2 regions of the Virgibacillus carmonensis genome follow, and region 2 is predicted to be linked to the other one. Evidence: a T-box and tRNA genes for the amino acid it is inferred to sense, from the RefSeq annotation. Region 2 holds a T-box; the other holds one or more tRNA genes.
What was found. A T-box is a leader RNA that pairs with one kind of tRNA and senses whether it is charged. The one in region 2 lies ahead of alaS (alanine--tRNA ligase), so its partner is inferred to be a tRNA-Ala.
Positions count from the first base shown of each region.

Region 1: it has a tRNA-Ala gene. The T-box ahead of alaS (alanine--tRNA ligase) is inferred to sense a tRNA for this amino acid. The anticodon was not compared.

Region 1 covers NZ_JBYQFJ010000021.1:39,814-56,831, reverse strand. The annotation lists gene AC3G7N_RS15235 (peptide ABC transporter substrate-binding protein) at 1-1,466, opposite strand, end outside; gene AC3G7N_RS15230 (ABC transporter ATP-binding protein) at 1,547-2,497, opposite strand; gene AC3G7N_RS15225 (ABC transporter ATP-binding protein) at 2,497-3,513, opposite strand; gene AC3G7N_RS15220 (ABC transporter permease) at 3,526-4,467, opposite strand; gene AC3G7N_RS15215 (ABC transporter permease) at 4,470-5,396, opposite strand; gene AC3G7N_RS15210 (M55 family metallopeptidase) at 5,424-6,272, opposite strand; gene AC3G7N_RS15205 (Lrp/AsnC family transcriptional regulator) at 6,312-6,761, opposite strand; gene AC3G7N_RS15200 (amidohydrolase) at 6,953-8,074, shown strand; gene AC3G7N_RS15195 (amidohydrolase) at 8,273-9,937, opposite strand; gene AC3G7N_RS15190 (sodium:solute symporter family protein) at 10,007-11,467, opposite strand; gene AC3G7N_RS15185 (M14 family zinc carboxypeptidase) at 11,963-13,156, opposite strand; gene AC3G7N_RS15180 (YkvI family membrane protein) at 13,442-14,512, shown strand; tRNA gene AC3G7N_RS15175 (tRNA-Ala) at 14,673-14,743, shown strand; gene queE (7-carboxy-7-deazaguanine synthase QueE) at 14,838-15,560, opposite strand; gene AC3G7N_RS15165 (6-carboxytetrahydropterin synthase) at 15,560-15,994, opposite strand; gene queC (7-cyano-7-deazaguanine synthase QueC) at 15,991-16,656, opposite strand; PreQ1 riboswitch class I at 16,734-16,780, opposite strand; gene AC3G7N_RS15155 (hypothetical protein) at 16,887-17,018, opposite strand, start outside.
Region 2 covers NZ_JBYQFJ010000006.1:21,899-38,916, reverse strand. The annotation lists gene mltG (endolytic transglycosylase MltG) at 1-464, opposite strand, end outside; gene AC3G7N_RS06460 (DUF1292 domain-containing protein) at 621-908, opposite strand; gene ruvX (Holliday junction resolvase RuvX) at 924-1,337, opposite strand; gene AC3G7N_RS06450 (IreB family regulatory phosphoprotein) at 1,343-1,606, opposite strand; gene alaS (alanine--tRNA ligase) at 1,702-4,344, opposite strand; T-box leader at 4,440-4,656, opposite strand; gene AC3G7N_RS06440 (AI-2E family transporter) at 4,792-5,883, opposite strand; gene AC3G7N_RS06435 (YrzR-like zinc ribbon domain) at 5,933-6,121, opposite strand; gene recD2 (SF1B family DNA helicase RecD2) at 6,198-8,528, opposite strand; gene AC3G7N_RS06425 (tetratricopeptide repeat protein) at 8,547-9,206, opposite strand; gene mnmA (tRNA 2-thiouridine(34) synthase MnmA) at 9,344-10,456, opposite strand; gene AC3G7N_RS06415 (cysteine desulfurase family protein) at 10,472-11,617, opposite strand; gene cymR (cysteine metabolism transcriptional regulator CymR) at 11,816-12,235, opposite strand; gene AC3G7N_RS06405 (replication-associated recombination protein A) at 12,428-13,711, shown strand; gene AC3G7N_RS06400 (RsfA family transcriptional regulator) at 13,809-14,489, shown strand; RNA gene ssrS (6S RNA) at 14,775-14,965, opposite strand; gene aspS (aspartate--tRNA ligase) at 15,070-16,854, opposite strand; gene hisS (histidine--tRNA ligase) at 16,854-17,018, opposite strand, start outside.

The DNA of each region.
Region 1 (17,018 bases), on a different contig from region 2:
CGTTTTTCCTGATCCTGCTCTACTTTAGACTTTGCCATGATTGAATCAAATTCCTCATTTACCCAACCTGTGCGGTTGTTTGGACTATCGCCTAAGTAATAGTCTAGGTTTACTACTGGGTCGAGGAAGATTCCAATCCATCCCATGCGAGCCATTTGAAAATTGTGTTGTTTCGTTGTTTCTAAGTAGGTTCCCCACTCTTGGTTGCCCAAACTAATATTTACACCTAGATTTTCTTTAATCATTTCTTGTACTGCTGCAGCCATTTTTTTATGGTTCTCTGAAGTATTATACATTAATGTTACTTCAGGTAATTCATCCCAGCCTTCTTCCGCCATGCCTTCTTCTAATAGTTTCTTAGCTTTCTCTACATTTTCTTCAAATTGTGGTCCACCTACTTCACGAAAGTCTCCACTTGGAGTCTTTGCTCCTGGTGGAACCATAGCATAGGCAGGTGTTTCTCCACCTAACGAAACATTTTTTGTTAACGATTCGCGATCAACAGCCATTGCAAATGCCTTACGAACTTTTTTATTTGTAAATGGTTCTTTATCTACATTAAACATATACATATATGTTCCATAGTATGGAACTTCTTTATATTCTGGATTCTCTCTCTCAGATGCAATTACATCAGTCGGTAGAGTCATCACAAGATCAAGTTCACCCGTTTGGAACATTTGGTAATATGTGGTTGCTTCATTTACAAGTTCAAACGTAACCTTTTCTAAATTAACAACATCTTTATTGTAATACTCATCGTTTTTTTCAATGACAACATAACTATCATGTTTCCATTCTGTCAGTTTAAACGGCCCATTACTAACATAAGTATCAGCTTCTGCCGACCAGTTTTCATTTCCTTCTACAAGTTCTTTTTGCACAGGGTAGAAAGTCCATAATGTTAGTAAACTATCAAAATATCCTAGTGGTGCATTCAGCTCAACTTCAAATGTGGTATCATTTATTGCTTTTATTCCAACATCTTCAACGGAACCATTACCTTTATTATATGCTTCAGCTCCCTTGATATAGTAAAAGTAAAAAGCAAATGCACTTCCTGTATCAGGGTTTAATACACGCTTCCAAGCAAATTCAAAGTCTTCTGCTGTTACTCGCGATCCGTCTGACCATTTCGCATCTTCGCGTAATGTAAACGTGTATGTTGTTCCATCTTCAGATACCTTTACATCTTCGGCTGCCCCTAGAACAGGCTTGCCTTCTTTGTCACGTGTGTACAATCCTTCAAAAATGTGGTCTAAAACCCACCCGGATGTTGTGTCAGTTGCTAATGCTGGATCAATTGCTGGTGGTTCAGTCATTGCATTAACTACAATCTCCTGTTTAACTCCGTCACTATTTTCGCTATCTCCTGAGGTTTCCTCATTTCCTCCACCACCATAACAACCAGCTAGGACAGTAGAAATTGTAAGTACAATTACTAATGATAGCAACCGTTTTTTCATTACCTTCACTCCTCATTAATTTTTAATTTAATGCATATACTTAAAACAGAATATAGACCTTGATCGTTCACCCCCTAAATTTAATATAAATGGCAAGCTGTCCAATGATCCGTTTCTACCTCCATCCATTCTGGTTCCTGGTGTTCACAAATACTCATTGCATGCGGACACCTTGTACGAAAACGGCAGCCACTTGGCGGATTCGTTGGACTTGGTGGATCACCAGCAAGAACAATACGATCCCGTCTAGCAATACGTGGGTTTGCTTGTGGTATTGCCGATAGCAATGCCTGTGTGTACGGGTGTAATGGTCTTCTGAACATATCATCGCTATTACTTAGTTCCATGATTTTCCCTAAGTACATCACCCCAATCCGATCACTTATATGTTTCACCATTCCAAGGTCATGGGCGATAAAAAGGTAAGTAAGTTCCTCCGATTCTTTTAGATCTTCCATTAAGTTGATTACCTGAGCCTGAATGGAAACATCTAATGCTGAAATCGGTTCATCCGCAACAATAAACTTCGGTTCGACTGCTAATGCCCTAGCAATACCAATCCGCTGTCTTTGACCACCGCTAAATTCATGTGGATAACGTTTTGCGTGTTCTGGACTTAACCCAACACGTTCTAATAACTCATAAATTCGGTTAAATCGTTCTTTTCCTTTGAATAGTTTATAAGCATCGATTCCCTCAGCAATAATATCTCCTACCCGCATTCTTGGATTAAGCGATGCCTGTGGATCTTGAAAAATAATTTGCATTTCCCTATTTACATTTCTTTTCATTTCTTTATTAAATTGCATTACATTTTGACCGTTGTAGAATATATCTCCTGCAGTAGGTTCTTGCAGGCCAACAAGTGTTTTTCCTAACGTAGATTTTCCACTTCCACTTTCACCAACAAGTCCAAATGTTTCCCCTTTTTTTACAGTGAAAGATATATCATCAACAGATTTAACCGTTTGATCCTTTTTAATTGAGAAGTATTTTTTCAAGGATTGGATTTCAACAAGCTGATCAGTCACTATTCTCCCCTCCCAAGTGCAACTGGTTCTTCTACTTCTGCTGCACGCGGATCATTCAGCCAGCACTTTGCAACATGTCCATCGTCAATTTCATATTCGCCCGGCATTTCCTCTAAACATACTTCCATTGCGTACTTACACCTTGGTGCAAAAGGACAACCTTTTGGTGGTGAAAAAAGATCTGGTGGCGCTCCATCTATCGGTTCTAGTTGTTTTTTTTCTTCTTCACCAATGTTCGGTACCGAGTTTAATAATCCCCATGTATACGGATGTTTTGGGTTTTCGAATAAATCAAAAACCGTTCCACTCTCAATCATCATCCCACCATACATTACAATAACTCGTTGAGCTGTTTCGGCTACAACACCCAAATCATGAGTAATTAAGATAATAGACGTATTTGTATCTTCTTGAATATTTTTCATCAATTCCAATACTTGGGCTTGGATCGTTACGTCTAATGCTGTTGTTGGCTCATCAGCAATTAAAAGTTCTGGATTACAAGCAAGCGCACTTGCTATCATTGCCCGTTGTCGCATTCCTCCACTAAATTCGTGAGGATATTGGTTATATCGCTCTTCTGGATTTGGGATCCCTACAAGCCTAATCATTTCGATAGCTCTTCTTTTGCCGTCTGATTTTGATAATCCTTGGTGAAGAATTAGTCCCTCTTCGATTTGCTTTCCAACCCTCATGGTGGGATTCAAAGACGACATAGGGTCTTGGAAGATCATACTTATCTTTGATCCTTTAATTTTTCGTAATTCTTTTTTTGGTAGTTTTAAGAGTTCCCTGCCATGAAATTGGATACTCCCCCCTTTAATGATACCTGGTGGGGTCGGGATAAGGTCCATAATAGATTGCACGGTTACACTTTTTCCACTTCCACTTTCACCGACAATCGCTACTACCTCCCCTTTATCAATATGGAAAGAAACATCTCGAACAGCTTTTACTTCCCCGCCATATGTTTTAAAATTAATCTCTAAATTCTTCACTTCTAATAAATGACCCATATTATCTGCCTCCTAATTACGGGATTGTGGATCAAGAGCATCTTGCAATCCATCACCAAATACATTGAATGCAAACATGGTTATAGAGATCATGACGGCTGGGAAAAACAGTCTCCACCATTGTCCGCTTAAAATAACACCCAATGCATCATTCGCCATTGTTCCCCAGCTAGCAAACGGAGCTTGAACACCCAGACCCAAGAAACTTAAAAATGCTTCAGCAAAAATAGCTGTTGGAATGGTAAATGTTAAATTAACGATAATAATTCCTATAGTATTAGGTAGTAAATGCCTGTAAATTATTTTTGCATGCCGTGTTCCAAGCTTTTCTGCAGCCATAACAAATTCCTGTTCTTTCAGTTGCAAAACTTGTCCACGAATAATCCTTGCCATACCCACCCATCCAGTAACAGATAAAGCGATGATAATCGTCGTTATCCCAGGTTCCATCATCACCATTAGAAGGATAACTACAAGTAGATAAGGAATACCATATAAGATCTCTACTATTCTCATCAATATGCTATCAATACGGTCTCCTCTCTTTCCCCTACCTGCCATATAACCAGATAAACCACCGACAACTACACCAATTATCAGATCAATAAAAGCCGCGAAAAAGCCTATGGTTAAAGAAACTCTAGCACCTTGCCATGTTCTGGCCCACATATCACGACCTAAATCATCTGTTCCAAACCAATGTTCACTGGAAGGAGGCAGATTTGTTGCGGTTAAATTCTGATCCGTTGCATCATACGGGACCATAGATGGACCAAATACTGCAAAAAATGTAATAGCCAACAGGAGTATTAGTCCAAAAACCGCTAATTTATTTTTAAGAATACTTAGTAGTGTATCCTTCCAAACGCTTAAGCTTGGACGTTGAATGGAATCCGTTTGTAATTTTGCTGGATCCACTGGTCGGAACAAGGAACTATCCAGTTGTTTTCCCATGGTCAATCCCCCTTACTTGTCAATTTAATTCTTGGATCAATGAATCGATAGGATATGTCAATTAAAAACAATGTTAAAACTAAGATCACACTAAAGAATACTGTTGTTCCCATAATAACTGGATAATCACGATTAAAAATACTATCAACAAAATATTTGCCAATACCAGGAATAGCGAATATTTTTTCAATAACAAATGTGCCTGTGATCAGTGCCACAAATAACGGACCAATAAAGGATACTACTGGTAATATTGCATTTCGTATCCCATGTTTAAAAACAATTTTAAATGAAGATAATCCTTTTGCATCTGCTGTTTTAATATAATTTTGGTTCATGACTTCTAGCATGCTTGATCGCATAAACCGAGCGACAACTGCTAGAGGTGTAGTTGCAAGTGCTAAAGAAGGTAATACTGAATGTTGCCATGTCCCCCAAGACGCAACTGGAAGCATTCCCCATTTAACTGAAAAATAACTAATGAGTAATGGTGCTAAAATAAAGCTAGGTACAGATATACCAACTATTGCTATAATCATAGAAAGATAATCTAAAAATCTATTGTGATATAAGGCTGCAATGATTCCTAGTAGTAATCCAAAGAAAAGTGCAATAATCAGAGATTGGATCCCCAGTGTTGCAGAGGCTGGGAAACCCGATGCGATAATGTCATTTACGGAGCGAGTCTCTGACTGAATCGACGGTCCAAGGTCCAACATAGCTAGATTTTTAAGATAAAGCACATATTGGATAGGGATAGGCTCATCAAGATTATATTTTGCTCGCATATTCTCTACGACTTCTTCAGGGAGAACATCTGCATCGGATGCAAATGGATCACCTGGTATAAACTTCATAATGACAAAAGTTAAGGAAGCAATCACCCAAATAGTGAACAACATCGTTATAAACCGTTTTACAATATACATCGCTTATGGCACCTCAATTCTATGTAATTATGCATTAACACTTCCTAATACCCCGTTCGTTGCCGTCATTGCAATGATTACACAAGCCCACATATGTTTGTAAGCCGTAACAACATCATCAAAAGTAAAGCGAATTTGTTTTGGGTTGATTAGTTCTACAGTTGGGATTGTTGTTGTCATTTTCGCCTGTTGAGGCCCTTTAAATTCTATTTCAAAGGTAATTGGCCCTGTTAATATTACTGGATTCTGTTCTTTTGCTCTTTTTACAGCGCCTTCCGCTTTTTGTCGTATTTCGTTTTGTGCTGCTTCAGGATGAATTAGTTCTGCTGCAAAACGATCTATTGCACGTTTTGTAACAGCCCCCTCAATATTCGGTAACGTTTCTTGCACCTCTTTCACGTATGCATCGTCTCCACTAATAAACAACGCTGGAACCCCAAAGGCACCCGCAACATAAGAATTCATCTCGGTTTCACCGACAACTTTCCCATTGATTTTCATCTCATTCACGCAAACCCCTGCCAACGTGTGGCTGATAACAGTTAGATCTGAACCACCCTCACGACCATGATGCCCAACAAACATGATTCCATCAAACGATTCATCCAATCCTTCTAATTGACACATCACACGATTATTTCCTGATACTAGCCTTGCACGTGGATCTAATTCCTCTATTAAAATATTAGACATATTTCCATGCCCATCCGCGACCACTACTTCTGTTGCCCCAGCGTTAAATGCACCATCAATTGCAGCGTTCACATCAGCGGTCATTAATTTACGAAAACGTTGGTATTCATGCGGCGTTTTTAATTGTTGATTTGTTGCTACTCCTGAGATACCTTCCATATCAGCTGAAATAAATATTTTCATAACTATTCTCTCTCCTTAGGCTATTGGTTTGTTTTTCATTTACAACATATAATCAAATGTATTTTTATAAACTTCCAGTTGTACAATTGAGTTAACCTCGGTAACTTCTTCAAGTTCATTAATGTCACATAAAACTTCGGTTATTTGATTTTGATCTTCTACTGTAATTTGTACGAGGATTGGAAAATTACCAGACGTTAATGTCACATAACGAATCATCTTCATTTTCCTTAGCGCTTCAATAACGGTTGTGATACCCTGCGCTTTCACTTTCAGCTGCATAATTGCTCCTGCCTTCAGACCTAAAGCAATTGGATTTACGATACCAACTACATCTATAATTTCCTTATCCATTAAGCTTTTATAGCGTAACCGGATTGTTTTTTCAGTAACACGTAAACGAGTAGATAATTCTGTAAAGGACATCCTCCCATCATTTGATAGTAGTTTAATAATACTGCGATCTAATTCATCAATTTTGTAGTTCATAGATTACCTACTTTCGATCATCTTTTATTTATTTAATGGATAAATAAGATACTTTTTAAAAGTTTTCATACTACTTTACAATATTCAAAAGATAATCTATTATTAAAAAAGGGAATTATGTTAAAGGCAATTATATAGTAAGTATTTTCAGAAATCAATGATTTTTTTAAAAATTTAGAGGAGGTTTTTAATTGCTCGCAATAAAGGGTACAAAAATCTATGACGGCAAAGGTAATATTTTGGAAAATCAGGTCTTGTTAGTTAAAGACGGGAAATTTTCATCTATTCAATCTACTGAAAATATCCCAGATGGGTACGAAGTAATTGATACGAAAGGCAAAGTTGTCACGCCGGGTTTAATTGATGTTCATACACATCTTGGCGTTTCTGAGGAAGGGGTCGGAAAAGAAGGCAGTGATTTTAATGAAACTAGCAATTCGGTCACACCAGAAGTACGTGCGATAGATGGCATTAATCCAATGGAAATTGGCTTTGAAGATGCTCGCAAAGCTGGCGTTACGACTGTTCAAATAATGCCGGGGAGCGCAAACGTCATTGGTGGGGAAATGTCTGTGTTGAAAACAGTAGGAAAAATTGTTGATGAAATGATAATAAAGTCTCCATCAGGAATGAAAGCAGCAACTGGGGAAAACCCCAAAAGATTTCATGGGGATAAAGGGAAAATGCCTGTCACAAGGATGGGTGTTGCTGCCAGACTACGAGAAAAACTAATAGAGGCTCAAAATTATTTAGACGGAGAAAAAGTGGAAAGAAAATTGGATTTAGAAAACCTGGCAAAAGTATTGAAGAAAGAAATTCCACTGCGGGTTCATGCCCACAGAGCAGATGATATTTTGACAGTGCTTCGCATCAAACGTGAATTTGATATCAATGTAACTATTGAACATTGTACAGAGGGACACCACATTGCTGACTATATTGCTAAGCATGACGTAAGAGTATCATGTGGTCCGACAATGTCTACACGCTCCAAGGTAGAACTGAAGGATAAAGGGTGGGCAACAGTAAAGAAACTCATCGATGCTGGGGTTTCATGTTCTATTACAACTGATCATCCTGTCGTTGGAATTGAATATTTAGTTACAAGTGCAATTCATGCTGTTAAAAACGGTTTAACAGAACAACAGGCACTACAGGCCATTACACTTGATGCTGCAAAACACCTGGGTGTAGAAAACCGAGTTGGATCAATCGAAATAGATAAAGATGCTGATTTTGTAATTTGGAGTGGCAATCCATTTGATCTTAGAAGTAAAGTTGAGAGAGTGTTTATTAATGGCGAGGAAGTCTGACTAAGAATTAGATCAAAAAACATGGTATTTTTGGGAAGATATGTTTGGTACCAATAAATCCAACTGATTAACCAACCAGTTGGATTTAGTAATAAAAATGATAGTTTTACACCCTTTGGCAAGTGTTAGTCATGGCTTTACTCTTTAATCTCCTGCTATTTTTATTTAAAGAGAACTGTCACTGTCGGATACTACTAACTAAACTGTTGCCATCGTCTCTTGACCATAAACGGGTTGACCATCTATAAAAGTAGCAACCACTTTTATATCCTTAATTTCTTTCGGGTCAACATTTGTTGGATCAGCTTCGAGAACCGTAAAATCGGCCTGCTTCCCAACTTCAATACTTCCCGACAAACCTTCATCAAAATTTAACTTTGCTCCATAAATGGTCATTGACTTTAGAGCAGTTTCCACGTCAATCCGCTGTTCTGGCCCTAAAACTTTTCCCTCTCTTGTTATACGATTAACCGCAGCCCAGACAGAAAATAATGGCGAAATTGGGGTTATTGGACAATCGGAGTGCAGCGTGAATAATAATTTTTGCTTTACCGCTTCGGCTAAAGGACTAATACGCCTTGCCCGATCTGGTCCTAAAAAGATCTGTTCATGTCTGTCTCCCCAATAATAAACATGATTAATAAAGAATGATCCAGCTACATCTAGTTCTTTCATTCTAGCCAAATCTCCTGGTGTTGCGGTCTGAACATGTTCAATTCTATGTCGATGATTAGTACGTGGGCTTTTCTTTAAAGCATAGCTATACGCATTAAGAATGGATTCGATGGCGCGATCACCATTTCCATGAGTGGTAATGCGAAAGCCACGATTATGCAAGTCAAGAACTTCTTCTTGAAATGGTTCTTGATCATGAATAAAGTCTCCATAGACATCAGGCGCATTATGATAGGGTTCTCTCAACGCCCCAGTTAGCCCTTGGATGGAACCATCCTGAAACATTTTAGCGCTATCTAGTTTAGCTAGTCCATTTGAGCGCTCTTTTATCTCTTCATTTAACTGATCATGAGAATAGTCACCAAAAACCTCGCCATGACGAAGAAGAAAGTGCATAATCATTAATTGAGTTCGCATTGGATTTATTCGTTGCTCCGCTGCTTTCAGATGCGCTTCAAGTTCTTCTAAACCAATAACGAGTCCAATTCCAGCATCAGAGTTCGTTGTAATACCCCGCGCGACATATTCTTCTGAAGCTTTCCCTAATTCAGTAACCATTTGTTCTACTGTCTTGTTTGGAATTTGATTAGAAATAGGATTCATCGCTCCTGGCTCATATAAAACACCATTAAGACGACCGGCATCATCACGCCCAAGATGCCCTCCTTGAGGATCAGATATCTTATCATGTAATCCCGCATACTTTAGCGCAAGTGAGTTGACTGCTGCCAAATGACCGGAAATATGTTTAATGATAACAGGATTGTTGGGGGAGACTTTATCTAAATCATATCGTGTTGGATGACGTTTTTCATATAGAAGTGTATCATCATACCCATAACCTTCTACCCATTCTCCATTAGGTGTTTCCTTTGCCTTTGAACCTATTAACTCTAATATATCTTTAATTGTTTTATTTGGAGGGGTACTACAATTTACTTGATCACGCGTGAGTGCATACATCAGTATATGGTTATGCGTATCAATAAATCCAGGTAACAATGTAGCACCCTGTAAATCAACTACATTAGTCTGTTCCGTAATTTTAATGATACCTTTTGGTGGCTCCGGACCATCCCAAACACCACATATTTTACCATTTGAAACAGCCACAGATCCTGCACGATTGTTTTGATTGTCTAATGCCAACACGTTAGCATTTTTAAATAATAAATCTATTTTCTTCATATAAATCCCCTTTTCCTTTTAGAATTATTAACCTCTCAAAGAAAGAATTGCTCTAAATTAGAACTCGCTTTATACAACGTTCGGTTTATCATTATTAGATGAATTGTTAGCTGGATCCTCAACTTTTTTCAAATCAAAATAATATGCAACAACTTCCTCATCAGACGAATGTTTTGTATTGAGGCTTACACCTACCAGAAGTAGGAAAGATACGATTAGTCCTGGAATAATCTCATGTATCCCAAACGGTCTTCCAATAAAGTTCCAAATCAAAGCAATGATTAATGAACCTATAACACTCGTAAGTACACCCTGTTTAGTAGCTTTTTTCCAAAACATAGCAGCCATAACAGGCATAACCAATGTCACTGCAGTTAAAGATAATGCATAAGTGTAGATTATAATGATATCTTTAATAAATAATGCAACGCCCAAACCTAAAACCGCCAATCCAACAACGGAAAGTCTGGAAGCTCTTAACACCTGCTTATCACTAGCATTTGGCGCAATCCATTTATGATAAATATCCTTAGACATATTTGTTGCCCCGCTCAGTAAAAAGGACGTGGCACCAGTTAATACAGCTGCAAAAAGCGAAACCATAAACAATCCACCTAAAGCCGGATGAAAAACAGCAGTTAAAAATTCTGTATATACTAAATCTGGACTTGTTCCAAGAGGCAAAGATTGTCTTGCTATAATCCCAATAAGAATGGCAACAAATCCGACCAAACCGGACATCAAAAATCCTATGGCCACACCCCTTACGGCTATCTTCTCAGTCTTGGCTGCTGCCATTCTTTGCCAAGATGTTTGCCATACTAGATAAAAGGGTCCGTAAATAACCATGAAATTAAGCATATCGGTCATATTTAAACTAGTAAAACTAAATAATTCTTTTGGAGTGTTTTCAATCACTACATTTATTCCTCCAACGTAATTCACTCCTACAATCAACATGACGATAAGTCCAGCAAGAATTAAGACAGATTGTACAGCATCTGTCCACGCAACACTTGGCAGCCCACCCATCAATGTAAATGCTACACAAACTACAAATCCGAGTAACATAGCTGAGTAAAGTGAAATATCGACAATAGAGGTTAAAATAGCCCCCATTCCTACAATTTGCATCCCAAAAGTTGGAGCCATGTATAGAATACCAATTACTAAGGCTGGAATAAGACCAGTTGCTTTTCCAAACCGGCGAACAAATAGATCTGGAATAGTGTACAATTTCAACTTACGAATTGTGGCTCCAAGTACTATTGCAAATATAATGGAAGTAATAACATAGGGTGAAGTTGCTGTAAACCATGAATTTCCCATTGTAAATCCTTTACCCGATCCACCAATAATAGCCGCAGAACCCAATGCGGTCGCAATGATACTTCCGCAAATAGGGAAAAAACCTAAACTAAAATCAGCCATGACAAAATCATCTGCGGTTTTTATTTTGCGTGAGTAGAATATCCCAACACCTGTAATACTAGCAATAAAAACTACTAACCATACAATATACCAAACCATATGTCTCACACCTTAATTTCTTATTTTAGAAAACTTGTCCCAAACCTTTGTTACTAAGCATAATCACTATCTAGGTAATAACTCAGAAAGATAACCATTTTCTTCTCTTTAATAGAAATAAGTTGAATGTGTAAAGACTTTAAGTTAATGAAGTGTCCTCCTTCCAAAGCTTTTTCAAACCGAAATTGTAAAAACGCTTCCATTTATTCGGATTTCTATTTACCCTCTTCGCCATATTAATAATAGTAATAAGACTATACAAAGGAAATTGAAAAGTCAATACTATGTGAATAATCAAATTATTATAAATGACAATAATAACTATTTAAATTTTTTATAGATAAATGGCTAAGTAATATAAATTCATACCCTGAATCCTTAACTAACTATATGTAAATGCCCTCGTATCAACTCTAGTTGGGGTTACTTACCTGTTTTAGTATATTAAAAAGAGCAGTTAGGGGTAAGCACCACCCCTAACTGCTCTTTTCAATGTTATCTTTCTGTTAATGGAATGTCATCATAATCATCAGCATTTATATCACGTACGTCACCCGTTGCGACACCGTTCAAAATTCCGTATAAACCCGTTTCAACTGCTTTTCTCAATTGTCCCATTTTCTTTTGACCATAGCTTTGAGTTTGACCAGTTACTTCGAAAAGTACTGCACCGCTGCCATTTAATGCAAAAGAGCCTAGGGCAGTTCCAGGTAAATCAAGATCTTGCGGGTAAAGTGAGATATTACCGAATGGCGAATTACCCATTTGTTGCAGCGCATTATAAGCAGCCACATTTAATTTTTTAGAAAAATCTACATTATACTGATCCTCGTACTCACTATATTCGTCACCTTCTTCTGTGCTTGGATCGGGAACAAATACACCGGATAATGATAATGTTACTGGATCATCGGTACCTTCAATCACATATTCTCCCTGGTGGTGAAGATCAATAAATACATCAACGGTTCCAAACTGTTCTGTTAAATCCTTATACACATCACGAACAGTTTGTGCTTCTGGTGTTATATACCAACCAGGCTCTGCTGAATTACCAGGAAAGTCCTGGGGTTGAGGAGTGTAATCTAAATCTGGATTAAAATCACGGTTGACGTCAAATCCAGGATTTGATTCATAGTCCCAATATCGGTTTTCGTATGTGTAATAATTCCACGATGGTTCAGCACTTTTTAATTGAGGGAATTCGTCAATAACCTCGTTCCATGACAGGTCGTTTCCCCGACGATTTAATTCCGTAGCATCTGGGTTGACCATTGGCATCACAACAATTGTTAACGATTCCCTAAGTTGTTTCATTTCTGGAGAGTCAGTTGAACCGATTTGTTTTAGCATGTTTAAAAGCGCTTTTGTTCCTACCTTCTCATTTCCATGAATTTCACTTTCGACTAGTACAACTTTGTCTCCTGTTCCAACAGTAGCCGTATAAATCTCACGACCCTGATTGGAATATCCTGCGACTTCAACAGCCACATTTCCTTTGCTTGTTTGTTCGACCTGCATAAGTTTTCTAGTAAGTTCGTCGTGGCTGATAAAACCAGATACGGACGGTTTTTTAGTGACAGAATGTTCTGCAGCATTTACTGCTGTACCTGCATACACGGGTGTTAGCATTCCTGCACTTAACAAGACCGTACTACAAAATAAGGCAACTTTACTCTTTTTCTTCATCGACAAATCCCTCCATAATTATTAAATTTATGCTACACTGTATCTATTCGTTTTCTGAATTGTTTTTACCTTCAAAGAATTAAAAGATGAACAGAACGGCTTATGCACAGCATTTGGCATAGTAGGTACTTTATCTTATTTGTACTACTTTTATCATGTCTACCAGTTCTTGATTAGCTAAAGACACCATTTTTAACGACATAAAAATTATTGATTTTACGAAATGTTTGATGCATTCTTTTAGATTAAGCATAATCATTATACATATAATTGCCGGAGGACATCATGAAGAAAATCTTGAAAATTGCAAGTGCTTTTATTGGAATCATTGTCGGTGCGGGATTCGCATCGGGACAAGAGGTTTTACAGTATTTTACAAGCTTCGGGCTTATTGGGACAGCAGGAGCTATTATTGCAACAGCGTTATTTGCCTATCTCGGAATGACGTTGACGAGGCTTGGGAGTCGTTTGCAGACCAGATCTCATAAAGATGCAGTTTATAGGATTAGCGGGCGTTACCTTGGAGTTATCGTGGATTATATCATCATCTTCACCCTTTTTGGTGTAGGGGTCGTCATGATTGCCGGGGCAGGTTCTATCCTTGACCAGCAGTTCGGATTACCTTCATTTGTGGGAATCATACTGATGACGGTTCTTGTCATTCTTACCATCATGATGAATGTCGATCGTGTGGTTGCGGTTATCGGGAGTATCACGCCCTTTCTTATCCTTGGTGTCATACTGGTTTCCATTTACAGTTTGGTAACAATGGATGCGTCGTTTGCAGAACTTAATCCAATTGCCAAAGAACAAGCCTCATCACTGCCGAATTGGTTCATCGCTGGAATCAACTATGTTTCCTTTAATATTGCAGTAGGTGCCTCCATGTCACTTGTCATGGGAGGAGCTGAACAGGATGAAAAGACAGCAAAAATTGGAGGACTTCTCGGAGGTCTTGGCCTTGGCATTCTTATACTATTAAGTCATCTTGCCATCTACTCAAATGTTGATGTCGTTGCGAACTTCGATATGCCGATGTTAAAAATTGTTGATGATATTTCTCCTGTACTTGGAATTATTTATTCCTTCATCCTGTTCGGTATGATTTTCAATACTGCAGTAAGCATGTTCTTTGCATTTGGAGCACGCTTCACAGAAATAGGAACAAGTAAGTTTAAAGTGTTCGTTAGTATAACAATGATTATTGCATTCGGCGCAAGCTTCGTTGGTTTCACAGAACTTGTTGCCTTATTCTATCCACTCATTGGCTACCTAGGCCTGTTTCTTATTGCTGCTCTCGTTTATGCATCATTAAAAATGCCAGCTGCAAAAAAACAAAGACAAAAAGAATCCTAGAGGAAAAATCAGAGGCTATCATTCGATGTGGGTGGAGCCATTCCATAAAAAATTACTGCTTGAAAAAAGAAGAAAGAAAGCTTATAATAAACCTCTGATTGACTGGGGCATTAACTCAGTTTGGAGAGTGGAGCATTAATCCACTGATACTTGTGTTTCCGGGGCTATGGTATAATGGGATTACACTTGAATGGCATTCAAGTAATCGGGGTTCAATTCCCCGTGGCTCCATACTAAGTGACGAACAATAGCTAAAAGAAAAGCCTTCCCTTTTTGTCCTAGACAGTAAGGGGAGGCTTTTCAATTCATTACATATACACGGATCCTATACTCCCCGTTTATTCCCCCATAAATAAGTATGGAGCTGCGGCAGAACACGAACATCCTTCAATACATGGCTTTCCATTACTAGATCAATTAGCTGTTCATAGTTACGCAGCATATGATCCAGTAACTTTTCATTATTCATTGTTTCTAGATCATCATTTCCAACCTGAAGGAACAATTCAACATCTGGATATCTTTGATGCATATTTACTGCGTAGGTCAAATCATTCTCATCAAAAATAACTACTTTTAAACTGAATGTTCCTTTTTGATCCTGACGTAAACGATCAATAATCTGATCAAGTCTTTCAAAATTTGTTTGCATTCCTGAACTTGGCGGCTTCGGTGAAAGCGTCAAATCATCAATGTCTATAAACCATGGCTGCCACTTACTCCCTTGAGTTTCAAGTGCTATGTTCATATCCTTTTCGTGTAATAGCTTAACAAGTTCACTTAAATGGGGCAGCAACCCGGGATTTCCACCCGATATGGTTACATGCCCAAAGCGATCACCGCCTTCTTCTGTTAACGCATTCCAAATTTCTTCCGTCTCCATCAGTTGAATCTTATTTTTTTCGGACCCATCCCACGTAAATTTAGAATCACACCAGGAACAGGAATAATCACAGCCGGCAGTTCGAATAAACATTGTCTTACGTCCAATTACCATTCCTTCTCCTTGGATGGTCGGGCCAAATATCTCGAGAACAGGGATCTTCATTATTTATCCCCCTTTCTCGGGCGATAAACACAATAACTTGTCGGTGTTTCCCGTAAATATACCTGTACACACAACGGCTTATTTTGTAACGTATTTAAATGTTCCTGGATAATTTCATACATCGTACGTGCGATAACCTCAGTCGTTGGGAAAAATTCCGGCTGCTCATCAGAAAAAGCCGGATCCTCGTTTAAAATCCCATGGTCAAAACGCCGTTCGATTAGCTCTTTTACTATCTTAAAGTTTACCAAAAATCCAGTAGACCCAAGTTCATCTCCAGCAATTGTAATGTTTGCAAAATACGTGTGTCCGTGTGTTTTCCTGCATTTTCCAGCATCCGCGTGGGCAATATAGTGTGCTGCCGCAAAGTGAAAGTCTTTGTTTATTTCAAAAGAATAATCGTGGAGTGCAGTGGGATAAATTTGCTGCATCATACCACTTCACCCTTTTTCTTATTTTCATAGTTCTCAAGACCTCTTAGCCTTAGAATACATGCTGGACAATCCCCGCATCCACTACCTTTCACACCGTTATAACAAGTTAGTGTATGTGTTTTTACAAACTCAAAAGCATTAAGTTGGTCACTTAGCTCCCATACCTGCGACTTATCCAGCCACATCAAAGGGGTATGAATGACAAACGTATCGTCCATGGATAAATTTAATGTAACATTTAATGATTTCATGAAGCCATCCCGGCAATCTGGATAACCACTGTAGTCAGCTTCACCCACTCCTGTAATCAAGTGTTTTGCACCAATCTGTTTTGCTAGCACACCTGCAAAAGATAGAAACAATAAATTTCTGCCTGGTACAAAAGTTGACGGCAATTCACCCTCATCCTCCGTAATCGCAATATCATCTCTCGTCAATGCATTCGGCGCTAATTGATTCAATAAAGACATATCAAGTTCATGGTGAGGCACACCAAGCGTCTGGCAGATCTCTTTTGCGCAATCCAGTTCAGCTATATGCCGCTGACCGTATTGAAACGTGACAGCTTCCACCTCTTCAAATTGTTCCAATGCCCAGAACAGACAAGTAGTACTATCCTGTCCGCCGCTGAATACAACAACCGCTTTTTTATTCATTTTCATTTCCCCTCTCTCTTAGCAAAAAAAGAAGAGATTCATTCTATTTCCATCAAAAAAACAACACCAAAGAGAATGTTGTTGACTCCTTAGTTTTTTATCGAGGGATGGAATTGCGAACCTCTCCTGCAGAAATGCAGATTTCTTTTTTTGATCATAGTTTGACTCTAACATATAATTTCATTTTATGTTGGGTGAATTTTCACCGCTAATGAACCTTGATTTATCAGTACGAGTTATTTCTTATAATCCCAAAGCACTTTCCATTCCCCTTCAACCATTGTTGCATAGACATCCTGTACAATATCAAAATTTCCATATTTCCCTTTAAATACCTGTGTTGCAGTTACCCTATAAACAAGTGGAAT
Region 2 (17,018 bases):
GAAAAAATTTCTGCCATTTGATTAATTGTTTTACCCTCTGGAATTGTAACACTATATTTTGCCTCTTCTAAAACCTTCCCGCTTTTTAGTGATTCTATTATTTCATCTAATGTCATGGAAGGAGAAAATGTATAACTACCTGCTTGAAAATTTGATTCATTATTAAATTTTATGTAAAAGCGAAACACACGTGCATCCTTAATAATTCCTTGGTTTTCTAAGATAGACGCTATATCAGATGTAGAAGAACCCATTGGGACTTCAACTTTAAGTTCTTTTTTACTATCAGGATTTACTGGTTGAAGTGCAGATTTCACATACATATAGCCAGAAATTCCCCCTACTAGGAGAATCAAAATTAACGATATAATTACAATCGTTACAATTTTACGAACGGTTTTTGCATCTTCACTACGCTTTATTAAGTTGTCCGTATAACTGCCTGGTTCTTTCTTCTTGAACATAAACTAACTCCTCTCATCCGCTATATTATACTAAAAACTAGATAGAATATCTATGATTAAAAGCGAATTAGGTATTTTAATGACGAGAAATGTGAACATAAAAAAACCGATGTCCAAAAGACACCAGTTTTTTACATTAAACGTCAAACTAAAACCTTACTGTTCCGTTTCCTCGTCTGCAAGGGTATTTAACATTTCTTCTACCATTTCCCATTCCTCGTCGGATTCAATTGGGAATAGAGACAAATCATTATCATCAGCATCTTTTTCTTCATAACGAAAAGCATACACTTCTACTTCTTCGTCATCTTTCTGCTCTACTGGTACTACTGCAATATACGATTGTTCTGTTTCATCAGCATCAAATGTAAATAACACCTCAAATAAATGTTCTTCTCCATTTTCATCTGGAATTACAATGCGTTCTTTTTCATCTAGTGCCATTCCGTCACTCCTTCATTATTTTTTATCTAAATAACCTTGTAATATCATTACAGCTGCCATTTTATCAATAACTTTTTTTCTTTTTTTTCTACTCATATCTGCTTCTAGAAGAACTCGTTCTGCAGCTACTGTTGTAAGTCGTTCATCCCATAAGGTTGCTGGGATTTTATGGGTCTTTTCCACATGTTTAGCGTATGCGATAGATGCTTCTCCACGTTCACCTATATCCCCATTCATATGTTTTGGTAAGCCAATCACTACCTTTTCAGCTTCATGCTTCTCAATGATTGCTTTCAATTCCGCGTCAGCCGATTTTCGATCATTCTCATTCCATTTGATAGTCGTGATGCCTTGTGCTGTCCAGCCTAGTGCATCGCTAACAGCAACACCTATCGTTTTTGAACCAACATCTAATCCTATTATTTTCATTTACACTATTCCTCTTGATGATCTAAATAAAATTTAACCAATTCTTCAATTAACTCATCTCTTTCAAGCTTACGAATTAAATTTCGCGCATCATTGTATCTTGGTATATACGCAGGGTCACCAGATAATAAATAACCCACAATTTGATTGATCGGATTGTACCCTTTTTCTTTAAGTGCCTCGTGGACTGTGAACAAAATTTCCTTGATATCCTGATCAAACGGTTCTTCCGAAAAATTAAATTTCATTGTCTTATCAATAGAGCTCATAGTGACACCTCATTCCAAGTTTTGGCTTCTTCAATCATCTTAACATGTTTGTAATTATTATTATATCATTTTTTACTACCATAAATACGTAGTAGCTAGTTTTTCAACGTTTCTTTTATATAGGTAGTAGCATAAGTTAAAGCATCATTGATTTTACTTGGATCCTTTCCACCTGCTTGGGCCATATCTGGACGTCCACCACCGCCTCCACCACAAAGCTGTGCAGCTCCTTTAATTAGATTGCCTGCATGTAGACCTTTTTCAATTAAATCTTTTGATACACCTGAAGCTAATTGGACTTTACCATCGTTGTCCGTAGCTAATAGGATCATACCAGTCCCAAGCTTCTGTTTTATATCGTCTACCATTCCACGCAATTGATTCATATCTTTCACATTCACTTTTTCTGCTAATAAAGGAACAGAATTAACGATCTTCACTTGCTCTAGGATTGATGATGCTTCAAGATTGGATAGTTTTGCACGTAAAGATTCGTTTTCTTTATGCAATACCTTTACGTCCTTAAACAATCCCTCAATTTTTTCAGGTACTTTTTCTTGATTCGTTTTTAATAAATGTCCTGTCGTTTTTAGTATATCCATTTTTTCATTGATAAAATGGTAGGCATGTTTACTAGAAACTGCTTCAATACGACGTGTTCCTGCACCAATTCCGGTTTCATTCATGATTTTAAACAATCCAATTTCAGCCGTATTACCTACATGACATCCACCACAAAGCTCTATACTATAATCGCTAACTTGAACAACACGAACAACATCTCCGTATTTTTCACCGAATAATGCCATTGCACCCATTTCTTTTGCTTCTGCAATTTTTTTACTTTCAATCATAAGTGGTAGCGACAACCAGATTTTTTCATTTACTTTTGTTTCGATTTGCTTTATTTCTTCACCCGAAATAGAACCAAAATGGGAAAAGTCAAAGCGTAGTCTATCAGGTGTCACTAGTGATCCTGCTTGTTTAACATGATTACCCAGTACATCCTTTAATGCCTGATGTAGCAAGTGTGTAGCCGTGTGATTTTTAATAACAGCATTGCGGAAATTACGATCTACAGATGCTGATACATGCTCTCCAAACTTGAAGCTTCCCTCTTTCACTACAACACGATGAATATGTTGTCCCTTAGGTGCCTTTTGAACATCTTTTACATACATAGAAGCACTTTCAGTATAAATCCACCCTTTATCTGCAACCTGTCCACCACTCTCTGCATAGAATGGAGTTTCTTTTAAAAACACAAAAGCCTCATCCAAAGCCTGCAAAGAATCAGTAAATTCTTCTCCTATAATTAGTTGCGAAATGCTGGTTTGTGTTTCTAGCTGGTTATAGCCTACAAAGTCACTTGCGTGATCGACCTTGCTTAAGACCTCATCTTGGACATGCATGGAATCCACCTTTTGTCGTGCACTTCGAGCACGATCACGTTGATCCTGCATTTCTTTTTCGAAAGCCTGCTCATCAATGGAAAAGCCCTCTTCTTCTATATATTCCTCTGTTAATTCCTTAGGAAAACCATAGGTATCATATAAGCGGAAAACTTCTTTACCTGGAAAGACTTTACTCCCTTTTTCTTTCTCTTCTTTCATAATATGATGAAGCATCTCTAATCCATCATGCAATGTTTCATGAAAACGTTCTTCTTCTAATTTCACAATTCTTTCAATGTGTTTCTGTTGATTTAAAACTTCTGGATAGAAATCTTTCATGATGGCGCCCACAATTGAAACTAACTTATACATGAATGGCTTTTCAATACCAATTTGTTTTGCAAAACGAACTGCGCGACGTAATAGTCTACGTAAAACATAGCCGCGTCCTTCGTTTGAAGGAATTGCATTATCCCCAATAGCAAACGTGACAGTGCGAATGTGATCGGCAATTACCTTAAAAGCAGTATCACTTTCACTTTTTGAACCATACGATACATTTGCAAATACTTCAATTTCTTTAATGATTGGCATAAATAAATCTGTTTCAAAGTTTGTAGGGGTATCCTGAATAGCACAGACCATACGTTCCAGACCCATACCTGTATCAATATTTTTCTTTGGTAATGGTGTGTATGTGTCATCCGGATTGTGATTAAACTGTGAAAATACTAAATTCCATATTTCGAGATATCGGTCATTTTCGCCGCCTGGATACAACTCCGGGTCATTTGGATCATTGCCATATTTCGCACCCCGGTCATAGAAAATTTCTGTATTCGGCCCACTTGGTCCCTCTCCAATATCCCAAAAGTTTTCTTCTAAACGTATAATTCGTTCTTCTGGTATCTGAATATCCTTTAACCAGATATCAAATGCTTCATCGTCTTCTGGATGGACGGTTACCGCTAAAAGCTCCGGATCAAATCCTATCCATTTATCACTCGTTAAGAATTCCCAACCCCATTCAATTGCTTCTTTTTTAAAGTAATCACCAATTGAAAAGTTTCCAAGCATTTCAAAGAATGTATGGTGACGTGCCGTAAAACCAACATTTTCAATATCGTTTGTTCGAATTGACTTTTGTGCATTTACTAGTCGTGGATTTTCCGGTATTACGCGCCCATCAAAGTATTTTTTCAATGTAGCAACACCACTATTAATCCATAACAATGTTGGATCCTCATTTGGAACTAGTGACGCACTTGGCTCCACACGATGTCCTTTTTCTTTAAAGAAGTCGATAAACATTTGTCTTACGTCAGCAGATGATAATTGTTTCATAACTTTTGTCCTCCTAAATATGCTTTTAAATTAGACCCAGCTACATGGGTTATTGGTACCTATTTTCAAATAAAAAAATCTCATCTCTGCAAATTTGCAGGGACGAGATTTTATCGCGGTACCACCCTAATTATGAACAACACCAATCAATTGTTCATCACTTAATCATGGTAACGGTTTGAAACCGATGGGTATTAACCATACTCCAGTCTAGCTTTCCATGACTCTGTCAGGTAGGATTTCTCTCAGCCAAATGAAAATCCCTCTCTTATAAATAGAGCACCATGTACTTAGAACCTTCAACATTTTGTTATATAACTAAAAATAAGATTATATTAGAAAAACTCGTCATTGCCTTGTCTTAACAGCGAATGGAGGAGCTCTTCTTATACTTATATCCTTAGAATATTTTAATTTAATTAAGTATAAATAATATCCATTTATATGTCAATCAGAAGTATTTTTCGTGGTAAGTTGTCTAGTTTCAGCGCCTCGAACTTGCTTTACAATTTCATTGATAATCGTTAGTAATGGAACTGCTAGTAACAAACCTATCACACCACCAACTTGTCCACCAACGAGAAGTGCAAAAATAATAGCTATTGGATGGATATGTATGCTTTTCCCAACAATGTAAGGGGAGAGTAAATTGCTTTCAATTAGTTGAATAACAAAAACAGTTAACAATACAAAGATGGCAAGCTTAGTCGACACAGTTAACGCGATTGCAAGTGCTGGTAATGCGCCGATAATTGGGCCAAAGTAAGGAATAAAGTTAGTAAATCCCATAATAATTGCCAACACCAAAGCATATTTGAGATCTAGAAAATAATAGCTTGTAAACGTCGCAATACTCACAAAGAGACTTACAAGCAATTGCCCACGTATATAATTTCCCAGGCTTTTATCAATTGAATATAATATTTCATGTGCTCGGTGATGATATTTTGATGGAATCCATTTTTTTAACCACTTTTTAATCCGCTTCGTATCTTTTAAAAAGTAAAAAACGAGTACTGGTATCACTGTAACTACAACAATAATATCAAATATTTTTGTAATAGAGTTTATAATTTTCGAGACTAAATTTCCCATTCTCGCCTCTATCTGCTGAAATAAGGTGTCCATCTTATCATGAACTGTTTCAGGTAAAAAGGCTGTTGACTCATAAATGTGATAAATCCATTCTTTATAGGTTGAAATAAATTGCGGCAATTGATCGCTTAACTCTGTTAATTGACGAAGAAAAAGTGGATAAATACGATTAATTGCAAAGATTATCCCTCCGAAGAATAACACGTAAATTATTAGGATTGCTAATCCTCTTGGAATGTTAAACGAGTGAATCTTTTGCACAACTGGATAGAGCAAATATGCAATAAATAGGGAAAAGAAGAAAGGGAGAAAAACACTCCACAAAAAGGAAAAAACAGTTCCATAAAAAGGGAACAGTTTTACAAAAAGATAAACTAATAAGAATATCAAAATACCTATTATTAGCCAATATAAAATATGTAAGGGATTTTTTTCTTTAAACATGAATGGCGCTCCTTAGTTTTAAAGATAAGTTACGAATTAAAACTGAACCTCACCACTGTACTTTTCGTTCTTCATCCGTAAATAAATCATTTAATGAACTGAGCGATCCATCTGACTCAATTTGATGAATTTTCACTTCCTCATTTACTACCGTTATTTCAATAAAGCAGTTCCAACAGTAATATTGCTGAGAGCCTATTTTCCCTAGATCTTTTCGATTGCAATTTGGGCATTCCATAACCTACATAACTCCTTTTAAATAGCTATACATTATTAGGTTATGCTTGCCCAAATAAATCTGAAATATACATATTTTACATAAAATCGTAAGGACTAATCTCTCCTTCAGTAATGTCTTCCGTTACTTTTTCTATTTTGTTTGGTAATCGTTCATGCAATTGGTTTACTAGACTAGTATACCGTTTGTTTGTATCCATTGTATTTACACCTTGTAAAAATGCTTGTGTTTCTCCACAGATAATTAAGGATTGCTTACTTCTCGTTATAGCTGTATATAATAAATTTTTACGTAGCATCCGGTGGTAGGTTGATACTACAGGCAACAAGACAATTGGAAACTCACTTCCTTGTGATTTATGAATGGAAACACAATAAGCATGTGTGATGTTTGTATAATCCTTTCGTTCATACACAACTTCTTTACCTTCATACGTCACAACAATCTGTTCTACATTTTCCTTATTTTCATCCTCGAAAAAGATCGCTACAATTTCTCCAATATCACCGTTTGAGACACCTTCTTCAGGTTTATTCACTAATTGGAGCACTTTATCCCCAACTCGGAATATAGTATCGTATATCTTTACCTCACGTTTGGTTTTCGTTTTAGGATTTACTAATGTTTGCAGTGTTTTATTAATAATTGTTATTCCTGCTTGTGAGCGATACATTGGCGCTAAAACCTGTATATCTTTCAGATCAATACCCTTCTTTTCTGCATGGGAAAATACTTTGGTAATCACATCAATCATATGAAATTCATTACACTTAAGAAAGCTAAAATCCTTATCGTTTTGAAGAGTCTCATTTGTACATGCGTTATTTTTAATGGTATGAGCTAATTGAATAATCTTGGATCCTTCTTTTTGTCTATACACTTCGTTAAGACTAACTAAGGGAATTGATTGACTTGCTAATAAGTCAGTGAGCACCTGGCCAGGCCCGACGGAAGGAAGTTGGTCCTCATCACCAACTAGTAGGACTTGCATATCATCTGGAATTGCTTTAAACAAACTATTGGCAAGCCAAATATCTACCATAGAAAACTCGTCAACAATTAGAAACTTGCCTGACAATGGCTCGTTTTGATCTTTATCAAACCCACTATTTCCATCCCAACCGAGTAGTCGATGAATAGTAACTGCTGGTAGTCCGGTCGATTCATTTAATCGTTTAGCTGCCCGACCAGTTGGTGCAGTCAAAACGAATGGATAATCGGATTTTTTCTCATAATCCTTTGGGTCAATAGAAACATTGTGGATTGCCGCATATGCATCTACTATTCCTTTAATAACGGTAGTTTTCCCTGTACCAGGTCCACCGGTTACAATCATTAATTTAGCGTGTAATGATTGATTAATAGCATTGAATTGTTCTTTTCCGTAGCTTAACGTTTCAGTTTCTTCAATATCGCCAATAATTTTCATCATTTCTGCCAATGTTGTCTCGTGTTCGATAGGCTTGGTAATTAACCGTTTCACGTGCGAAGCAAATCCGTCTTCAGCATAATATAAAGAAGGTAAATAAACGTTTCCATTCTGGATGATCATCGTTTTATCTGTGTTTAACGATTCCAATCGACTTTTAACCGTTTCCTCATCCAGTTCACCACCCATTTTCCCCAGTAATAGAATAACATTTGTAATACATTCTTCTACTGGCAAGTATACATTGCCTTCCTGTACACTTTTTTGCATGACAAAGATACACCCTGCACCTATTCGGTTCGGGTGAGTCAGTGATAGTCCATTTAGTCCGGCAATTTCATCCGCTTTTTGAAATCCAAATCCTTCAACATCAAATACATATTGATAGGGATCCTTCTGAAGCACTTCAATCGATTCATCCTTATAAACTTGATATATTTTCTGAGCAATCTTCAAGCCAATCCCAAACTTCGCTAAGTATACAACTACATGCTCAAAGCCTTCATTTTCTTGTAATGTTTTTACTAAGTGCTCGGCTTTATCAGGTTTCAATCCTTGAACACTTTTTAGCACATCTGGATTTGTCAGTATTTGCGATATTGCATTTTCACCTAAATGCTCAATTATTTTAGCAGCTGTTTTTTTACCAATTCCGTAAAATAAATCACTCGACAAATAAGCGATTAATCCATCTGTTGTATCTGGTATATCTGATTCATAAGAAGTAACCTGATACTGAAGGCCAAATTTAGTGTGTCGTTCCATTTGACCATAAAAGATATAATTTTTTGCTTCCTGAAGATTAGAAAAATGGCCCTTTACAACAATTTCTTTATCCTGTATCTCTTCATTCGTATCAAGCACTTTTATTTTTGCAATCGAAAAATGCTCTGTAGCATTATGAAAAATGGTGTACAGAAGCTCTCCTTTAATATATTTTTGTACATCAAGTTCTCTCGATTGCGTGGTATGTTCCATCAAAACAACCTCACTATCTTACTTTTTGTTTTGGTCAAGTAATATTTGTATTTGCTCTTTACCATTAGACGCAAGTTCATGACCCGGTTGAATAGTCAATGCTGTATCAAAATGTGTCATAGCAATATCTATTTGCTCATTATATAAGGCAATAACTCCTAGATTGTAATGTGCATCACTATGTTCACTGTCCAATGTTAAGACGTGCTCGAATGCATCTTTTGCCTCTTTTAAGTGATCACTCTGAGCCAACGATATGGCATATTGAAAAGCAATTTCCCCGTCCTTTGGTTCGAGTTCCGTCGCTCGCAAGAGATATGGTAATGCTAGCTTCATTTGTTCCTGGCTTTGCAACGTCATACCAAGCATGTAGTATACATCGCCTTCCTCTAAACCTAACTCAATTGCCTTTTGAAAATTCGCTTGTGCCTTAGCATAAACAGACTCCTCTAAATACACATTACCTAATCCATAATATGCTGTTGCAGCATGCTCATCCAGCTCAATTGCTTTTTCAAAAAAACGTTGTGCACGGGAAAGCTCGTGAAGATGAATCAATAAATTACCAAAATTAATATAACCAATTGGGTCATCTGGTTGTTCTTCAATAATTTCAGTGAATAGCTTGGCAGACTCTTCAAATTTTTGTTCTTGCATGAATTCAATTGCTTGTTGCATTTTATCCACTTAAAACACCACACATTTCTTATACTGATTTCCTTAGAATCTCTTTAACCCTTATTCCTTAAACAATAATGTAAATAAAAGAATCCAAATCCATTTATTTAATGGAACTGAGATCCCCTTTTACGATTCTAACCTACATAACTAATGGGCTGATCATTTTTAATCACTTGATCAATTGTACCTCCCCCTAAGCAAACTTCGCCATCATAAAATACGACAGCTTGTCCTGGGGTAATTGATCGTTGTTTATCGTGAAAACTGACATGAACAGTATCATCATCTAATATGGACACTGTCACTTTACTATCTTTTTGACGATAACGGAATTTGGCGGTACAAGTAAACGTTTTACCAAGGTCCTTGGTTGTGATCCAATTCAAATCTGTTGCAACTAAACTTTCTGAATATAAATATTCATTAGTAGATCCTTGTTCCACATATAGAACATTATCTTTTAAGTTTTTCCCAACTACAAACCATGCATCGCCTGATCCGCCTATGCCTAGTCCTTGACGTTGGCCAATTGTGTAATACATAAGGCCTTCATGGCTCCCTTTTACCTCATTCTGTAATGTTTTCATTTTACCTGGCTGTGCTGGCAAGTATTCACTTAAAAATTCTTTAAAATTACGTTCACCAATAAAGCATATGCCCGTACTATCTTTCTTTGTAGCGGTTGCTAATTCATGATCAGCAGCTATTTTTCTCACTTCTTTTTTAGGTAGATGACCTAGTGGAAACATAACCTTTTCTAAAACATCTTGCGAGAGTTGATTTAAAAAGTATGTTTGATCTTTGTTATCATCAACACCACGAAGCATTTCATACTCACCGTTTTGCTGTCTCACTTGTGCATAATGTCCAGTTGCTAAATAATCAGCACCAAGTGAAATCGCATGATCTAAGAATGCTTTAAATTTAATTTCTTTGTTACACATTACATCTGGATTTGGCGTTCTTCCAGTTTTATATTCATCTAAGAAATAAGTAAACACCTTATCCCAATATTGTTTCTCAAAATTCACCGCATAATAAGGAATACCAATTTGATTACACACTCGAACGACATCATCAAAGTCTTCCGTTGCCGTACAAAAACCAGTTTCATCTGTATCATCCCAATTTTTCATAAAAATACCTACAACATCATATCCTTGTTCTTTTAACAATAATGCCGCAACGGATGAGTCAACTCCCCCACTCATTCCTACAACGACTCGTATATCTTTATTACTTTTCATTATTTTCACCACCTATTATAAAGAGGTTAACCGCATAACAATAGAAGCAATTCGTTCAGCTGCTTCCACAATCTCCTCTTTTTTATTATGAAGTCCAAAGCTAAACCGAATCGAATTGGTTGTACGATGATTATCCGTTCCATACATCTCGCTCAGCACGTGTGACGGCTCTATTGAGCCAGCAGTACACGCGCTTCCACTTGATGCTGCTATTCCGGACAAATCAAAGTTTGTTAACAATGCCTCCACATTTGTCCCCGGAAAACTTATATTGATAATGGAAGGGATTGCATCAGATAGCTCACCATTTATTTCGAATTTAACTCCAGCTTGTTCTAATGTTTTTAAAAATAATTTTTTATAGCCTGTATATGTTTCTATTCGCTCCTCTTTCTGATCCATCAATAATTGAACAGCATGTTGAAAGCCTACTACACTAACGACATTTTCTGTTCCTGGACGCCGTTTACGCTCTTGTTCTCCACCAAATTGCAATGTGCTAACTTGTACATTTTTATTTATATATAAAAATCCGATTCCCTTTGGCCCATTTACTTTGTGAGAGCTCACTGTCAACAAGTCAATGTGATCTTTTTCTACATCTATTGTTAATTGACTATAAGCTTGTACTGCATCTGTGTGAAAATAGGCTTGATGCTCGCTTAAGAGTTCGCCAACTTCCTGTATGGGTTGAACAATTCCCGTTTCATTATTAACAGTCATAATAGAAACGACAGTAGTTTTGTCTGTTAATGCATTCCGTAAATCCACAACAGATATTTTACCATCTTCGTAAACAGGTAAATACGTAACCTCAAATCCGTTGTCTTCTAAATGTTCAGCTGCATGGAGGACAGCATGATGTTCCTGAACGGTTGTGATAATGTGATTCCCTTTTTGTTTATTTGCTAGTGCAGTTCCGATAAGCGCCAGATTATCTGCCTCAGTCCCTCCACTAGTTAAAACAATTTCTTTTTCATCTGCGTGTATACTCTTGGCAAATACCTGTCGTGCTTGATCTATTACGTGGCGAGCTTTTCTACCAAACGCATGCACACTTGATGGGTTTCCAAACACCTCAGAATAAACTGGTACCATTGCGTCTATCACTTCTTTGGCCATCGGAGTGGTAGCAGCATGATCCAAGTAAATGTGATTCATGGTAAACATTTCCCTTCTAGTACGTGTTCAAAAAGGTGCCAAATTAGAAACAAGAAGTTCAAGGCGGCGAGTCCCTGAGACCGGATAGTAGAAGTTCCTCTGTATTACTGCTACATGAGGACCGGAAAGACAAGCCAACGAAGAAATACGTAGTTTATCATTTGGTGTCTTTTTTGAACATGCTTTTCTATCCACTTACTAAATATAAAACATATATGATTCTGGATACTGATCATTATCATGATGCAGTAAATCCTCTAGTGTTGTGGTATCTAATACATCTTTTACAGCGTCACGGATACGTAACCACAAAGCTTGTTTAGCTGCATCTTCCTCTTCAATACCTTCAACAGGCGTAATTGGTCCCTCTAAAACTCGAATAATGTCCCCTGCAGTTATTTCCTTCGGCTCAGCTGCCAACATATAGCCGCCATATGCCCCGCGGACACTTTTCACTAAACGAGCATTTCTGAGTGGTGAAGCTAACTGTTCTAAATAATGTTCCGATAAATCTTTTTCACGTGCTATTGATTTAAGTGATACAGGTCCTTTTCCATAATGTTTCGCAAGTTCAATCATAATGGTAAGACCATATCGTCCTTTTGTAGAAATCTTCATGTATTACACCTCTATTGGTATTGTACTACTTTTTTTTATAGATAGAAATTAAATCATTCTAGTTATCGTATTACAAGAATTTGTTATTGACACATGATATTATAGCATGAATAGTGGATATGTTGCATCGTACAGATATCATCATCACTAATCAAATGAAACATACGATAATCTTTATAAAGGGACGATAACATGAAACAAAAACCATTAGCATATCGAATGAGACCTACAGACATTAGTGAAGTCATTGGGCAACAGCATGTTGTGGGCCAAGGCAAAATTATAAACAGAATGATTCAGGCAGAACGATTAGCTTCCATGATCCTTTTTGGTCCACCTGGAACCGGCAAAACTTCTATGGCTGTAGCGTTGGGGAAAAGTTTAGGTATACCCGTTAAAATGCTAAATGCAGTTGTAGACAAAAAGAAAGATATGGAAATTGTAGTGGAAGAAGCTAAAATGACTGGGCAGGTTGTACTAGTGCTTGATGAGGTTCATCGTCTAGACAAAGCAAAACAGGATTTCTTATTACCATATCTAGAAAGCGATATAATCACATTAATTGGATGTACAACAAGTAATCCATACCATTCTATTAATCCAGCTATTCGAAGTCGGTGTCATCTTTTTGAACTACATGCATTAACACCTTCAGACATTAAGGAAGCAATTAATCGAGCTATTAAAGATGACGAAAGGGGACTGGGAAATTATGATGTAAAGCTAACGAATGAGGCATTAGAGCACTTTTCCCAAGCGGCAAATGGCGACATGCGATCAGCGTTGAATGGGCTAGAACTTGCTGTATTTTCTACGCCAAAGGATGCTGATAATCAAGTCAACCTCACCCTGAGTGTGGCTGAAGAATGTATGCAAAAGAAAAGCTTTTCACATGATAAAGATGGTGATGCGCATTATGATGTTTTATCCGCTTTTCAAAAATCTATTCGCGGTAGTGATGTCAATGCAGCATTACACTATTTAGGAAGATTAATTGAAGCTGGCGATTTAGATAGTATAGCAAGGCGTTTAATCGTTTGTGCGTATGAAGATATCGGGGTTGCTAACCCTCAAGCAGGCCCAAGAGCTGTAACTGCAATTCAGGCCGCGGAACGGTTAGGATTTCCAGAAGCACGCATACCATTGTCAGTCGTTATTGTGGAACTATGTTTATCGCCAAAATCGAATACAGCATATAAGGCACTTGATGCTGCATTATCTGATATTCGAAGTGGGAAAAGTGGTGATATACCAGCTCACCTTAAGGATTCTCACTACAGCGGAGCAGAAAGCTTGGGTAGAGGCGTCGAATATAAATACCCTCACAATTACGAACATAACTGGGTGAATCAGGAATATCTCCCCGAAACATTACGTAAAAGAGAATACTATAAACCTAAGAATACAGGGAAATTTGAACAAGCTATGAAACAAGTATATGAAAAAATCAAAAGGGATAAAAATAATAGCAAGTGAGATAGGTATATTTCCTTCTGCAAACGGTAAAACTAGTTAGCAAATAACGATGTGCACTAAACAAATCTAGTTGCCCGAGTAAAAGGAGCTGAACATTGTGGTTAAAGTTAGACAGGACGCATGGTCTCATGAAGATGATTTACTTTTAGCAGAAACTGTTCTAAGACATATACGTGAAGGAAGCACGCAGTTAAATGCATTTGAGGAAGTTGGCGATCATTTAAACCGAACTTCTGCAGCGTGTGGGTTCAGATGGAATGCTGAAGTAAGAAATAAATATGATCATGCTATCGATCTTGCAAAAAGACAACGAAAAGAAAAAAAGAGAGCCGTGGCAGTAGCTGTTCAATCTAAGAAACAACCAGTAAACAGAATTGAACATACGGTCAAACATGTTGATCATACAGACGAACATTCTAATGTAGAGGATGTTGCAATACAACCTACAGAGCCAGTCATTTCAATGGAAATGGTGATTGGATATTTAAAACAAGTAAAAAAAGAGAATCAAACATCAAATCAATCAAAAGTTACATTAGAACGGATAGAAAAAGAGAACCAGGGCTTAAAAAATCAAGTACTTGAACTAGAAAAGAAATTATCTATTACTGAAAAACAATTAAGTACCATCCAAGAAGACTACCAAGTTTTCATACAAATTATGGAACGTGCACGTAAAATGACTGTTTTGGACGACCAAGGTCCAATCAAAACACCAGCTTTCCGCATGGATAAGAACGGAAATTTACAGCAAGTTGCAAATGGCACAAGTAATTAAGAAAAGCGCAGGCGCCTTGAAAGACACGACAAGCATAAGCAGAGCGGTGCAGTGTGGGTGCTTTGCTCACACGGAAGCGAACTGCTTATGTCTCGAGTGTCTAGGCGCTGGAGCTAGACAGACTTTCGTTTATACTTTCTTTACTCTTAAGAAAAGCGCAAAGAGCGCCTTGGATAGCCTCAAGCCGGCTAGGCGCTAGAGCTAGACAGATATACGCCAAAATTTATACTTTCCTTGATTTTAAAAAAGACTGTCACAATGTGACAGCCTTTTTTTATGTATGCATTTAATCCCGATTGTGCCGTCTAATTTTCTATGTTTTGATCCCGCTCTCGGCAGGTGGGTGCCTTGTTCTATACCTATTATGCTTCCTCGCTAAGTATGTTCAAGGCTTGCACGCAACACAGAAACGGTCAGGCTCCCAAGTATAAAAATGTTCGGTCAAAACGTTTTATAAACGAACACATCAGGATTAAATACTTCATTATTTTACTGTAAAATAATCTTAACACAGTAATTATATTTTATCAATATAGATAATTGTGAAAATTGCATTACATTCATAACAAATTTCTTACAATTACTGTTTTTTGTCATTTTTTATATTTAACTGAATAGATAATTCATCTAGTTGATTAGTGGTTACCCCGCTAGGTGCATCAGTTAATGGGTCTGAAGCAGAAGCTGTCTTCGGAAAGAGGATTGTATCACGCATGTTAGAACTGCCAGCCAACAGCATAATAATTCTATCCAATCCAAGTGCAATCCCTCCGTGTGGTGGTGCACCGTATTCTAGTGCTTCTAATAAAAAGCCAAATTGCTCCTGAGCCTGTTCAGGGGTAAATCCAAGTATTTTAAACATTTTATCCTGTTGTTCTTTTTTGTAAATACGCAATGATCCACCACCGAGCTCATAACCATTTAAAACTAGATCGTATGCTTTTGCACGTACATTTGCAGGATCTGTTGATAATTTATCCACATCCTCATCCATAGGTAGTGTAAATGGATGATGTGCAGCACTATATCTCTCTGCGCCTTCATCGTATTCCAGTAATGGCCAGTCTGTAACCCATAAGAAATTAAATTTACTCTCATCAATTAATTTCATTTCTTTACCCAGTTTTAGACGAAGGGCTCCAAGACTGTCATAAACAACAGACGTTTTATCAGCAACAAACAGAAGTAAGTCCCCATCACCAACATCCGCTTTACTACTAATTGCTTCAACTTCTTCTTCCGATAAGAATTTAGAAATAGGGCCTTTTAATTCATTGCCCTCTACTTTTAACCAAGCAAGTCCCTTAGACCCATAAACCTTAACGAAATCCGTAAGCTTATCGATATCTTTTCGTGAATAATTGGATGCTTGACTTTTGGCGTTAAGCAATGCTACTTTACCTCCAGTATTCACTGCACTTTGAAACACTTTAAAGGAAGAATCTTTCACACTATCAGATATATGGATAAGTTCCATTTCAAAGCGAGTATCTGGTTTATCGGAACCATAGCGTTCCATTGCTTCTTGATATTTCATACGAGGTAATGGTAAAGAAAGTTCAACCTCTTTTACTTCCTCCATCACTTTTTGCATCATGTTTTCTGTCATTCCCATTATTTCGTCGCTCGTCATGAATGAGGTCTCAATATCAACCTGTGTGAATTCTGGTTGACGGTCAGCACGTAAATCCTCATCACGGAAGCATCTTGCAATTTGATAGTATTTCTCAAAACCTGAAACCATAATCAATTGCTTAAACAATTGAGGTGATTGTGGTAATGCATAGAATTCACCTGCATGTACACGACTAGGAACTAAATAATCACGCGCCCCTTCTGGCGTACTTTTCGTTAAAATAGGTGTCTCCATCTCAAGAAATTCATTTTGATTTAGGAAATTGCGGATAACCTGGGTCGTACGATGGCGCAATTTAAACCTTTCTTGTAATGAACTTCTTCGCAAATCTAGGTACCGATATTTTAATCGTAAATCTTCTGAAACATCCGTCTCATCTTCTATGGGAAATGGAGGGTTTTTTGACTTATTTAATATTTCAAGATTACTGACAAATACCTCAATTGTTCCTGTTTTCATTGATTCATTAACTGTAGCATCATCACGCTTAACTACATGACCTTTCACTTCAACAACATATTCACTTCGAACGGACTCAGCGATTGCCAGTGCTTCTTCTGAGACAGTTGGGTTGAACACAATTTGAACCGTACCTGATTTATCACGTAGATCAATAAAAATTAACCCTCCTAAATCACGTCTTTTTTGTACCCACCCTTTAAGTAGTACTTCCTGGTCAATATGTTCTGAACTCAATGACCCCGCTAAACATCGCGCTTCTTTTTCCATTATGATATACCTCTCTCTTCCTTCATTATAGTTTTCATGTACGATACAATATCTGAAATCGCAACCTTGGTCTGATTACCCGTTTCCATGTCCTTAACATTGATTGCTTTATTTTCTACTTCTTGATCTCCTAACACAAGGACAAATCTCGCATTGACACGGTC